3 regions of the Streptomyces sp. NPDC034670 genome follow, and region 1 is predicted to be linked to each of the others. Evidence: riboswitches for the same ligand, from Rfam matches in the RefSeq annotation. Region 1 holds a riboswitch; each other region holds the start of a gene.
The links. A riboswitch is a leader RNA that binds a small molecule or an ion and turns the genes downstream of it on or off. The one in region 1 is predicted to bind cyclic di-AMP.
Positions count from the first base shown of each region.

Region 2: linked by a shared signal. The riboswitch ahead of ACZ56B_RS15550 (transglycosylase family protein) and the one ahead of ACZ56B_RS32215 (M23 family metallopeptidase) in region 1 are both predicted to bind cyclic di-AMP.
Region 3: linked by a shared signal. The riboswitch ahead of ACZ56B_RS11110 (C40 family peptidase) and the one ahead of ACZ56B_RS32215 (M23 family metallopeptidase) in region 1 are both predicted to bind cyclic di-AMP.

Region 1 is NZ_JBVITR010000100.1:1,968-6,115, reverse strand. It holds gene ACZ56B_RS32230 (helix-turn-helix domain-containing protein) at 24-647, shown strand; gene ACZ56B_RS32225 (DUF6126 family protein) at 644-772, shown strand; gene ACZ56B_RS32220 (tyrosine-protein phosphatase) at 785-1,582, opposite strand; cyclic di-AMP (ydaO/yuaA leader) riboswitch at 2,311-2,467, shown strand; gene ACZ56B_RS32215 (M23 family metallopeptidase) at 2,472-3,446, shown strand; gene ACZ56B_RS32210 (SGNH/GDSL hydrolase family protein) at 3,583-4,148, shown strand, end outside.
Region 2 is NZ_JBVITR010000019.1:24,053-28,200, reverse strand. It holds gene eno (phosphopyruvate hydratase) at 1-976, opposite strand, end outside; gene ACZ56B_RS15550 (transglycosylase family protein) at 1,237-2,001, opposite strand; cyclic di-AMP (ydaO/yuaA leader) riboswitch at 2,006-2,174, opposite strand; gene ACZ56B_RS15545 (transglycosylase family protein) at 2,381-3,334, opposite strand; gene ACZ56B_RS15540 (cytochrome P450 family protein) at 3,549-4,148, opposite strand, start outside.
Region 3 is NZ_JBVITR010000011.1:80,105-84,252, reverse strand. It holds gene ACZ56B_RS11120 (ATP-dependent Clp protease proteolytic subunit) at 10-645, shown strand; gene ACZ56B_RS11115 (hypothetical protein) at 653-958, shown strand; cyclic di-AMP (ydaO/yuaA leader) riboswitch at 1,309-1,496, shown strand; gene ACZ56B_RS11110 (C40 family peptidase) at 1,500-1,973, shown strand; gene ACZ56B_RS11105 (ATP-binding protein) at 2,423-2,899, opposite strand; gene ACZ56B_RS11100 (helix-turn-helix domain-containing protein) at 3,111-3,971, shown strand; gene ACZ56B_RS11095 (DUF397 domain-containing protein) at 3,981-4,148, shown strand, end outside.

The DNA.
Region 1 (4,148 bases):
AAATCACCGGCTGAATGGAGGGCATGAGCCCCTCCGAGACGGAGCCGCCGGCCGGGCAGGCCGACGCGCTCCCCGCGGTCGCGCCGCAGTTGCGCGCCCTGCGGCGGCGGGCCTCCCTGACCCTGGAGGCCGCCGCCCGCGACGCGGGTCTGTCGCCCGCCCACCTCTCCCGGCTGGAGACCGGACAGCGTCAGCCCTCGCTGCCGATGCTGCTCTCCCTCGCCCGCACGTACGGTACGACGGTCTCCGAACTGCTCGGTGAGGCGGCCCCCGGCCGGGACGCCGTGGTGCGCGCCGCGGACATGGAGCCCACGGCCGCGGGCGGCTGGACGTACTGGCAGGCCGGCGCCCCCGGGCGCGGCATGCAGGCCCTGCGGGTCCGCGTGCCGCACGGCTCCCAGGGCGACATGGTGCGCGTCCACCCCGGTGAGGAGTGGCTGTACGTCCTCAGGGGGCGGCTGCGGCTGCGCCTCGGGGACAGTCTGCACCGGCTCGCCCCGGGCGACAGCGCGCACTTCGACTCGCTGACCCCGCACCGCATCGCCGCCGCCGACCCCGACGGGGTCGAGCTCCTGTTCGTCCACACCCTGCTGCAGAGTCCCACGGCCACCCTGTGCCTGGGCCCGACCCACGGAGAAGCGCCATGAACGGCAAGAAGCTGGAGGAGAAGTTCCCCCGTGCCCTGTGGGTGAGGCTGTTCGTCTACGTCGTGGTGTGCCACGGCCTCGGGGCCTTCCTCTACCTGCTGTTCAAGGTCGGCGCGCAGCAGTAGCGGGCGCCGGACTCAGTCGAGCAGGCGCGTCCGCAGCCGCTCCCGGACCTCGGGAGTGAGTCCGAGCGCCGTCTCGAGGTAGGGGTCCACGCCGCCCCAGGTCTCCTCGACGGTCTCCAGCGCGGCCGACAGGTACTCCGCGCGCGCGTCGAACAGCGGGCTGAGCAGCTCCATGACCTCGGGGGAGTAGGCCGAGGCGGAGCTGCCGCTGCGGTGCACCTTGTAGCGGCGGTGCGTGGCGTTGGACTTCAGGTAGTCGTCGAAGATCGCGTCGCGCTCGACGCCCAGCGCGAGCAGCGTCACCGCCACCGACAGGCCCGCCCGGTCCTTGCCCGCCGCGCAGTGCATCAGCACGGGGACGCTGTCCTCGGCGAGCGCGTGCAGCACCCGGGAGTGCTCGGCGGTGCGCTGCCTGATGGTCGCGCGGTAGGAGGCGATCATCCGGTCCGCTCCCTTGCCGTCCGCGAGGATCGAGCGCAGCTGGTCCAGGTCGCCGTCGCGCACCATCCTCCAGAACTCCGCGCCGTCGGCCGGGTCGCTCAGCGGCAGGTTCACGTTGCGCACACCCGGCAGCTCGACGTCCGGCCCCTCCAGCTTCTGGTCGGCCGCGTTGCGGAAGTCGAAGATCGTGTGCAGTCCCAGGGAGGACAGGAAGACGGCGTCCTCCGCGGTCGCGTGGGCGAGGTGGCCGCTGCGGAACAGCACCCCGTGCCGCACCCGCCGGCCGTCCACGGTCGGCAGTCCCCCCACGTCGCGGAAGTTGCGCACGCCGGTCAGCTCGGGCTCGGTCGACGGGATGTGCTGCGTCACGTAGGGCTCCTCCCACTCCCCGCCGGCGGGGCTCGCCGACGGGCGTCCCCCGACGATACGACACGGATGCCCGGGGCAATGAGCCGTCCACGGGCGGGACCGGTGGCCCCGGTGGCCTCGGCGACGCGGGTGTCCGGTCGCGCCGGTCCGCGTCCGTGCGCGCGGGGGAACGGGAAGCGGGGGAAGGAGGACCGGGCCGGGGGTTCGGGACGACGGTCGTGCCCGCGTGCCTCCGGGGCCGGCGCCGCGGGGGCCCGCGCTCCGGCTGCGGGGTCTCGACGCGCCGTCCGTGCGCGAATGCCGCGAAACCGGCGAAACGTGCCGGTTGTCGTGTCGTTGTGCCCCGGTTCGCCCGCCGGTCCGCGCGGCGGTGCGGACGTCGTGGCGCTCCGGTCGCGACGCCCTCAATGAGGGTATTGAAGAGTTATGTCCGATTAATTCGGTTCGAGGTAACGTGCCCCGGTAGAAGGTGAGATGGGGCAGGGTGCGTGAGCATCGTCATACCGGTGACACCGGGTTACCGTGACGCCCGCACAATTCGGCGGAGCGGCAGGGCAGTTCGGTGGGGCATCGGAGTCCCGGGTGACGCTCGGTGACCTCTTTCGTGCCGATGGATCACGGAAGAAGGGGTTCGGGGTGAACCTCGCGCTTGTCCCCTCGCGTCGCGGTCGCTTACGTTCGCCACCGATCCGGACGGACGCCTAATCCTGCCGCCGCCCGGAGCCCGCACACTCTTACCCGTGTACGGCAGGAGCGGGGGACCCACAGGCAACACCGCCTGTTCCGGTCTCCGGAACAGGCTCGGGGTGAAGCCGCGTCACCGCGCGGCCGGGCACTCTCCCGCCCGAACCCGACAGCTCACCTCGTAGGCGCCGGAGAGGAATTCGTCATGCCCGCGAAGGGTAAGCACCGCCGTACCAAGACCCAGCGTCTCACCCGTTCCATCGCCGTCGCCGGAACCGGTGGCGCCGCGCTCGCCCTGCCGCTCCTCGGCGCCACCGGCGCGCACGCCGCCACGCCGCAGGCGGCCCCCGAGAAGGCCGTCCAGTCCCTCCCCGCCACCGGCCAGCAGCAGGCCGCCGCGGAGAAGAACGGCGAGACCCGCACGTACACCGTGAAGGCCGGCGACTACCTCGCCAAGATCGCCGAGAAGGAGGCCGTCGACGGCGGCTGGAAGAAGCTCTACGCGGACAACCGCGAGGCCGTCGGTGACGACCCCTCACTCATCCACCCCGGCCTGAAGCTCTCGCTCGACGGCAAGGCCGCCGCCGGCGCGCCGGAGAAGTCCTCGGCGCCGCAGACGTCCGCCTCCTCCGGCGCGTCGAAGCCGTCGAAGTCCTCGTCGGCCGGGAAGTCCGCCGAGTCCACCCGGCCCTCGCAGGCCACCCGGTCCGCGAAGCCCGCCGCCGGGGCCGCCTCCTCGGACGCCGCGTCCGGCAACCAGGCCGCCAGCGCCTCCGGTTACAGCTCCCCGGTGCCCGGCAACGGCGTCGGCACCGGCTACAGGGTGTCCGGCAGCATGTGGTCCAGCGGCTACCACACCGGCATCGACTTCAGCGTGCCGACCGGCACCTCCCTGAAGGCCGTCGGCGCCGGCACGGTCGTCTCCGCGGGCTGGGCCGGTGCGTACGGCAACCAGGTCGTCATCAAGCTCGCCGACGGCCACTACGCCCAGTACGCCCACCTGTCCTCGCTGTCCGTCTCGGCCGGCCAGGCCGTGAGCGCCGGCCAGCAGGTCGGCCTCTCCGGCTCGACCGGCAACTCGACCGGTCCGCACCTGCACTTCGAGATCCGCACCTCGCCGAACTACGGCTCGGACGTGGACCCGGTCTCGTACCTCCGCTCGAAGGGCGTCTCCCTCTGACCCCCGCGGAACGCGCCGGCCGTCCGGAGTGGCTCATCTCACCGACCGTCAACCCCTTCCTACGGTCGCGTAGGTCACATTGCACGGTGAATCATGTGCTCTCGTGGCAGACGATTCGAAGAGTGACAGCAGAGCAGTGATCGGGTCGTACGTGGCGGTGGGGGACAGCTTCACCGAGGGCGTCGGCGACCCCGGCCCCGACGGGGCGTTCGTCGGCTGGGCCGACCGGTTCGCCGTGCTCCTCGCCGACCGCAGGCCCGAAGGCGACTTCCAGTACACGAACCTCGCGGTGCGCGGAAAGCTGCTGGATCAGATCATGGCGGACCAAGTGCCCCGGGCCGTCGAACTCGCCCCCGACCTGGTCTCCTTCTGTGCGGGCGGCAACGACATCCTCCGCCCGGGCACCGACCCGGACGAGGTGGCCGAGCGCTTCGAGCGGGCGGTCGCCGCGCTCACGGCGGTGTCCGGCACGGTCATGGTGACGACCGGGTTCGACACCCGCGGCGTGCCCCTGCTCAAGCACCTGCGCGGCAAGATCGCGACCTACAACGGACACGTGCGGGCCGTCGCCGACCGGTACGGCTGCCCCGTGCTCGACCTGTGGTCCCTCAGGAGCGTGCAGGACCGCAGGGCCTGGGACACCGACCGGCTGCACCTGTCGCCCGAGGGGCACACGCGCGTGGCGCTCCGCGCGGGCCAGGT
Region 2 (4,148 bases), on a different contig from region 1:
CCTCGATGCCGCGGGCCAGGCGCTCGGGGTTGGTGACGAACAGGTCGTCACCGACGAGCTGGACCTTGTCGCCGAGCTTGGCGGTGATGGTCTTCCAGCCCTCCCAGTCGTCCTCGAACAGCGGGTCCTCGATGGAGACGAGCGGGTACGCCTCGACGAGCTCGGCGTAGTACTCGGTCATCTCGGCGGCCGTGCGCTCCTTGCCCTCGAAGACGTAGGAGCCGTCCTTGTAGAACTCGGAGGCGGCGACGTCGAGGGCGAGGGCGATCTGCTCGCCGGGGGTGTAGCCGGCCTCCTTGATCGCCTCGAGGATGAGGTCGAGGGCCTCGCGGTTGGAGCCGAGGTTCGGGGCGAAGCCGCCCTCGTCGCCGAGACCGGTGGCCAGGCCCTTGCCCTTCAGGACCTTCTTGAGGGTGTGGTAGACCTCGGTGCCCCAGCGCAGGGCCTCGGAGAAGGTCTCCGCGCCGATCGGGGCGATCATGAACTCCTGGATGTCCACGTTGGAGTCGGCGTGCGAGCCGCCGTTCAGGATGTTCATCATCGGCACCGGCAGCAGGTGCGCGTTCGGGCCGCCCAGGTAGCGGAAGAGCGGCAGGTCGGAGGCCTCGGAGGCGGCGTGGGCGACGGCGAGCGAGACGCCGAGGATGGCGTTGGCGCCGAGCGAGCCCTTGTTGTCGGTGGCGTCCAGGTCGAACATCGCCTGGTCGATCAGGCGCTGCTCGGTGGCGTCGTAGCCGACCAGCTCCGGGCCGATCTGCTCGATGACGGCCAGGACGGCCTTCTCGACGCCCTTGCCGAGGTAACGGCCCGCATCGCCGTCACGGAGTTCGATGGCCTCGAAGGCGCCGGTGGAGGCGCCGGACGGGACGGCGGCACGACCCGTGCTGCCGTCGTCGAGGCCGACCTCGACCTCGACCGTGGGGTTGCCTCGGGAGTCCAGGATTTCCCGGGCTACGACGACGTCGATGGACGGCACGAGCATCTCCTTCATGGGTGTGACGCGAGTGGGCAGGGCCGCGGTGGCTCTGCGAGACCGAGCCTAACCGGCTCCGGGCGATCGGCATCCGGTCGCCCGTCCCGCGGACGGAACCGAGCTTAGATTGTTTCCTGACGGAACAAAGCACGTTCCGGCAACGGGGAGGAAACCGTGACCTCGCGGGCCCGTGAAAAACCCCGCCCCGGCGCGTGCGGGGGACACGCGCCGGGGCGGGGAGGAGGGGCCAAAGGCCGCCGCCCTTACTTCAGGTGCAGCTGCTGGCCCGGGTAGATGAGGTCGGCGTCCTCGACGACGTCGTCGTTGAGCTCGAACAGCTTGGCCCAGCCGCCCTTGACGTCGTGCTCCTCGGCGATCGAGCTGAGGGTGTCGCCCTTGACGACCTTGTACTCGCCGTCGCCCTTCTTGACCTTCTCGCCGGTCGGGGTGGTGACGGTCTTCTTCGCCGACTGGCGCTCGGCGGAGCGGGAGGCCTTCCGCTCGGTCTCCCGGGTCTCGGTGGAGCCGGCGCCCTGGTTCTGAGCCTGGCCCTGGCCCTGGCTCTGGCTCCGGTTCTGGCTCTGCCCCTGGTTCTGGCTCTGGCTCTGCGCGGAGCCGCCGCCCTGGGACTGGGTGGAGCCGCCACCGTTGTAGGAGGCGTTCGACAGGCCCTTGCCGCAGACCGGCCAGGCGCCCTTGCCCTGGCCCGCGAGGACCTTCTCGGCGATCTCGATCTGCTGGGCCTTGGTGGCCTGGTCGGCGGTGGCGGCGTACTTGGTGCCGCCGTAGCCGGCCCAGGTGGAGGCGGAGAACTGCAGGCCGCCGTAGTAGCCGTTGCCGGTGTTGATGGACCAGTTGCCGCCGGACTCGCACTGGGCGACGGCCTCCCACTCGGAGGCGGTGGCGGCGGAGGCGTTGCCGGCCGCCATCAGCGGGGCGGCGACGGCGGCGCCGGTGACGCCGGCGACGGCGATGGCGCGGGTGGCCTTGGACGGACGACGGTGCTTGCCCTTGCCGGAAAACAGCATGGATGGATCCCCTCACCGACGCCTACGAGGTGAGCTGTCGGGTTCGGGCCGGTTGAGTTGCCCGGCCGCGTCCCTCGCGGGACGCGGCTTCACCCCGAGCCGGATCCGGTGTCAACCTCCGGGTCCGGCGCCTACCTTGGTTCCCCCGCTCCTGCCTGCGGCGCATGAGTGCGACGACTGTTCCCGTGCTGCCGCTGGCAGGATTCGGCGTGGCGGCAGTCGGGGCCCGCGGTGGCGAGCGATCACGACCGTAGACACGGGATCAACGGAATGACAAAGACGATCAGGACTTCTGAGATCTATCTCTCATCATCTTTAACTCGGACATTCAGCCCGAACCGCGACACCAACTACCGCCGCACATCCACTCTTTCGGACGTCACCCCTCATCCGGTCCGACCCCGACCTCAAGCTCCTGACCGGGCAGGATGAGGTTCGGGTCGGCACCGACGGCCTGCTCGTTCTTCGCGTAGAGGGCGCGCCATCCGCCCTCGAGCTCGAGGGAGTCGGCGATGGACCAGAGGCTGTCGCCGGAACGCACGGTGTACGAGCCGTCGGCGGCGTCGCGGGGGGCGTCGGCTCCGCGCGAGGCGTGCCGGCCGGACGCCTCGGCCGTGCGCTCCCCGCCCGCGGCCTCCTCGGCGCCGATGCCGCGGTGACGGCCGGTGCCGGCGCCCTCGGTGAACTCCGAAGAACCCTCGGACTGTCCTGACTTGTCCGACTCGTCACTCTTCGGGGTGCCCGAAGCGGAGGGGGTCCGGCCGGGCTCGCCCGACACGCCGGCCGCGCCCCCCGCGCCCGCCGCGGGGCCGGACGACGGCGGGGCGGAAGCGGACGGCTCACCGGCGTCCGGCGATGCGGACGGGTCCGCGGGAGCGGACGGGGACGGCGACGCGGGCGTAGAGGCGCCCGGTCCGGAGTCCTCCGTCCCGCCCGCGCCGGTGCCGGCCGGGGCGGAGCCCTGCTCCAGACCCGCCGTCAGCCCGCAGGTGCGCCAGGCGCCGACCCCCCGGTCGGCGAGGATTCTCTCGGCCACGGCTATCTGCTGGCCGCGACTGGCCTGGTCGGCGCTCGGCGCGTACGCGAGCCCGCCGTACGCCTCCCAGTCGTCCTGCGTCAGCTGCAGGCCGCCGTAGTAGCCGTTGCCGGTGTTCTGGCTCCAGGAGCCACCGCTCTCGCACTCCGCGACCCGGTCCCAGGTGGCACCGTCGGCCGCGCTGGCGCTGCCGGCGCCGAGGAGCGGGATCGCGATGGCGGAGCCGGTCACTCCGGCCGCGACGAGGAGTGCCGGAGCCTGGCGGGGGCGACGGTGCCGACCGTTCCCGGAAAGCATGCGGAGACCTTTCACAAGACAGCAGTTACCGGCGCGGCGGACGGAGTCGGGACGCCACGCTTGATGGGTGAACGTATCCGCAGACGATCACTTGTCACAAGTTCATGCCGCACAGATCACGTGAAGATTACGGAGATGAACGTGTGTCATGTTTGCGCTGGTCCGCCCCCGGGGAGCGCGGAACCGCCGCGGGGCGGCGCCCCGGGTCCCCGGGTCAGGCCCCCGGCGGGGTGAACTCCACCGGCAGGGTGCGCAGTCCGCGCATGATGAGCCCGCCGCGCCAGCGCAGCTCGGCGGGGTCCACCGCGAGCCGGAGGTCGGGCAGGCGGGTCAGCAGGGCGGCGAGCGCGGTCTGGCCCTCCAGACGGGCCAGCGGCGCGCCGAGGCAGTAGTGGATGCCGTGGCCGTACCCCAGGTGCTGGTTGTCGCGCCGGCCGAGGTCGAGCACGTCCGGGTCGGCGAACCGCTCGGGGTCCCGGTCCGCGGCGGCCAGGACGACGAGGACCGGGTCGCCGGCCGCGATGCGCCGTCCGCCGATGGTGACCGGCTCGGTGGCGAACCGCCAGGTGGCGAGCTCCACCGGGCCGTCGTAGCGCAGCAGTTCCTCGACTCCGGTCTCCAGCAGTCCGCGTTCCCCGGCCGCCAGCGACCTCTGCAGGCGGTCGCGCTGTTCGGGGTGGGTGAGCAGGGCGTAGGTGCCGTTGCCGATGAGGTTGACGGTGGTCTCGAAGCCGGCGAACAGCAGGATGAACGCCATCGCGGCGGCCTCGTTCTCGGTGAGGTGCTCGCCGTGGTCGGAGGCGCGGATGAGACC
Region 3 (4,148 bases), on a different contig from region 1:
GGGGTTCACATGACCCGACCGTCCGCCCGTCACGTCCTGCCCGAGTTCACCCGGCGCACGGCGTCCGGGCACCGGACGACGGACCCGTACACCGAGCTGCTCCAGGCCCGGATCGTCCTGCTCGGCACCCGGATCGACGAGGCCTGCGCGAACGACGTGACGGTCCAGCTCCTGCACCTGGAGCACCAGAACCCGGACCGGGACGTCTCGCTCTACATCAACTCCCCGGGCGGCTCGTTCCACGCCATGGCGGCGATCCACGACACGCTGCGCTTCGTCTCCTGCGACGTGGAGACGGTCTGCCTCGGCCGGGCCGAGGGGGCCGCCGCGCTGCTGCTCGCCGCCGGCACCCCGGGCAAGCGGTGTGTCCTGCCGGGCTCCCGCCTGGTGCTCCGTCAGCCCGCCTCGCCCGGCCCGCTGGAGGGCCGGGCGAGCGACCTCGCGGTCCAGGCGGGGGAACTGGCCCGCGTCCGGTCCCGGATGGAGGACATGCTCGTCCGGTACACCGGCCGCACCCCGGAGCAGGTCCGGTCGGACATCGAGCGGGACACGGTCCTCGACGCACGGGCGGCGGTGGACCACGGCCTGGCGGACCGGATCGTGTCCGACCGCGAGGGCTCCCACCCCGCCGCCGGAGCGAGGTGAGCCCCCGGTGCTGCCGGAACTCCCCCCGCTGCCCGCCCTGACCCGGGCGGAGGCCGAGCTGATCGACCGTTACCTCGAGGTCGTCGACCTGCTCGGCCGCATCAACCCCGCCTCGGACGGTGACACCTACCGCGGGCTGCGCGCCGCACAGGCACTGGTCGGCAGGGCCGTCGCGCTGCGCGACGCGCTGACCGTGATGCACCGGCGCGGCGAGACCGAACTGCACTCCGCCACGCTGGCCCGGGCACTGCGGGTCCTGGACGGCGAACGGCGCACGGCCCGGCTCACCCTGCCGCGGTCCCCCGGCAGTTGACCCCGGACCGGTCCGGACGGCCGTCCCCGGCGGCGGCGCGTCCGGACCGGGGCCGGAACGGACCAAACGGCGTACCCCCATCCGGCGGAGATGAACCTGCTGTTCCCGGGCCGCCGAAGTTGCGCAACACGCGCGCCCGACGGGCGGAATGGGGCGCTCCGACGCTGGTCCGGGGCCCTTCGGCACCCTTGACAGCAATCCGAACAGGAGGGTGTCCACCCGAACGGGTGAGTGGTGAGTAACAACACAAATCCCCTGTCCCGTTGGGACTTCGGGCCTGCCGTGGGACAAGATCCGTGACTGACGACAAGACCCCGCCGCCGCGGCGGGGCGATCCGGGCGGACGCCGAGTCCTGCCGCCGCCCGGATGACCGGTCGACAAGGAGTGGATCGGCAGGAGTGGAGGACCCGAGCACGACGGGTCGCCGGAACACCTGTTCCGAGCAGCCCTTGGGGTGAAGCCGCACTCGTGCGGCCGGGCAACTTCGCCAGCCCGAATCCGACAGGTCATCCTTCACAGGCGGCTGACGAAGGGTTGCGCATGACCGCGCTCAATCGTGTCCCGTCTCTCATGGCCCGGGCCGGCACGGCCTCGGCCCTCACCCTGGCCGCCGTGGGCGGCTCGATCGTGGTCCCGGGTGCCGCCTCGGAGGCGGCAGCCGCGACCACGGCCACCAAGGCTCTGAACATCGCCGCTTCCAAGAAGGGATCGCCGTACCGGTGGGGCGCCACCGGACCGTACCGGTTCGACTGCTCCGGGCTCACCCTGTACGCGTTCAAGAAGGCGGGCAAGCAACTGCCGCGCACCGCCGCCCAGCAGTACAACAAGACGCGCCACATCTCCGCCAAGAACCGCAAGGCCGGGGACCTGGTGTTCTTCCACTCGGGCCGCAGCGTCTACCACGTCGGCATCTACGCCGGCGGCGGCAAGATCTGGCACGCCCCGAAGACCGGGGACGTGGTGCGCCTGCAGAAGATCTGGACCAGCAGCGTCTCGTACGGCCGGGTCAACTGACCCGCGGGGGCGGCGGCGTCCCCGACGCGCCGCCGCCCCCGCCGGGCGTGACACGGCCCGGCCCGTCGTCCGTCGCGGTACGGCCGGCACCGCCCCCGTACCGCACGGAACCGGGAGTCCGCGGCAACGGACCGGCCGCGCTTCGCCGGACCGTTCCGGGAACCGCGGGTCACCCGGACAGGCGCGCCCACCCTCTTGGCCTCCCGCTGCCGCTCGCCCCCACCCGCGCTTCGACGCGCCCGCCGCGCTTCGACCCGCCGCCCGCGCCACCACCCCGCTGCCGGCCGTGTTCGCCGCCGCGCCGCTCACCGCGCCCGCCGCGCCGCACCGTTCGCCGTTCCGGCAGGGCACCGAGCCGCACGTCGTGCGGGACCGCTTCCCGGCCGAAGCGGCCCCGACCGTCCGGGCGCGCCGGCGCACCGCCCGCCGTCCCCGCGCCGTGACGGCCCCTACGGCTCCTGCCGGCCCGCCGCCGTGGCCGGTTCCGCGGCGGGTTCCGCGGCGGCGGGCAGGGCCCACGGCAGTTCGACGGAGACGGTCTTGCCCCCCTCACGCGTGGGACGGATCCTGAGCCTCCCCCCGCATTCCGCGGTCAGACAGCGGATGATGACCAGTCCGCGGCCGTTGTCCTGCTGGACGGCGGCGGGCAGTCGCCTGGGGAGACGCGGGTGGCTGTCGGTGACACCGACGTGCAGCCGCCCGTCGCGCCGGAGGACCATGTCCACGGTGAAGGTGGGCGACTGCCCCAGGGTGTGCTGCACGGCGTTGGTGGCGAGTTCGGAGACGATCAGCCGGACGGTGTCGGACACGTCCGCGTCCGCGGGCATGCCCCACTCCGCCAGCACGTCCACCACATGGGCGCGGGCGGCGCGGACCGAGGCGGGATCGCTCGGCAGAGTGATGGATGCTTCCAGGTGGTCTGCCATGGCGATGTCGTCCCTTTCCCACGGGACCGCAGTCCGACACGGAGCGGATGGTTCGAGTACGGTCCCGCACTGGTGCTTCGCCGCCAGAGTGCCATCACCGCACGGCGCGGGACGGCGATCCACCGAGATATGCATATATCTGTCGCCCGAAGCGGTGAACCCTGCGACGGAAGACCGTATCCGGGCGGCCCGGGAGGAGTAGGGAGAGTCCATGCAGCACGGTCCCGCGGTGCGCCGCCGGAAACTGGGTGCCGAACTGCGCACGCTGCGCACTTCGGCGGGGTTCACCAGCGGCGAGGCGGCCCGGCTGGTGGGCTGGCACCAGTCGAAGGTGAGCCGGATCGAGACCGGCACGAGCGGAGCGAAACCGGCCGACGTCCGGTTACTGCTCGACGCCTACGGCGTGACCGATCCGCAGCTGCGGGAACTGCTGCTGGTGCTCTCGGGCTCCGGCGACGGCGACGGCCGGCACCACTGGTGGCACGCCTACCGCGGCGTACTGCCGCCGACCTACCGGGACTTCATCAGCCTGGAGTCCCAGGCGAGCGCGATGCGCACCCTGGAGACCACGGTGGTCCCCGGACTGCTGCAGACGCCGGAGTACGCGCGGGCGGTGACCCGGGCCGCGCTGGAGGGTGCCTCGGAGGAGCGGCTGGACGCCCTGGTGGAGGTGCGTCTGGCCCGGCAGGACGTGCTGCGGGCGGACCCCCCGCTGGAGTTGAGCGCGGTCCTGGACGAGGCGGTGCTGCGCCGGGAGGTCGGGGGCCCCGATGTGATGGCCCGTCAGCTGGAGCAGCTGGTCGAGGCGGCCCGGCTGCCCCAAGTGCGGCTGCAGGTCCTGCCGTTCGCCGCGGGGGCACACATCGGCGTCACCGGCCCTTTCGTTATTTTCTCATTTTCGCGCACTTCTGATCTTGACGTGGTGGTTCTCGACCACTTGACGAGTAGCTTCCATCTGGAGCGGAAAGAAGACCTCCGGGCCTACTCGGAGGCCTTCGAGGCCCTTTCGATCCACGCCCTTTCCCCCGAGGACTCGTTGGACTTCATCGCCGGTGCCGCCACCGGCGCGTAAGGAGGCACGATGACCGCACCGCCTCGGACCCCCCGCTCCGCTCCCGACCTGCACGGTGTGCGGTGGCTGCGCAGCAGCTACAGCACGGGCGCGAACAACTGCGTCGAGACGGCCCGGCCGGCCTCCGGCCCCCGGGCCGGACTGCTCGCCGTGCGCGACTCCAAGACCCCGGCCGGG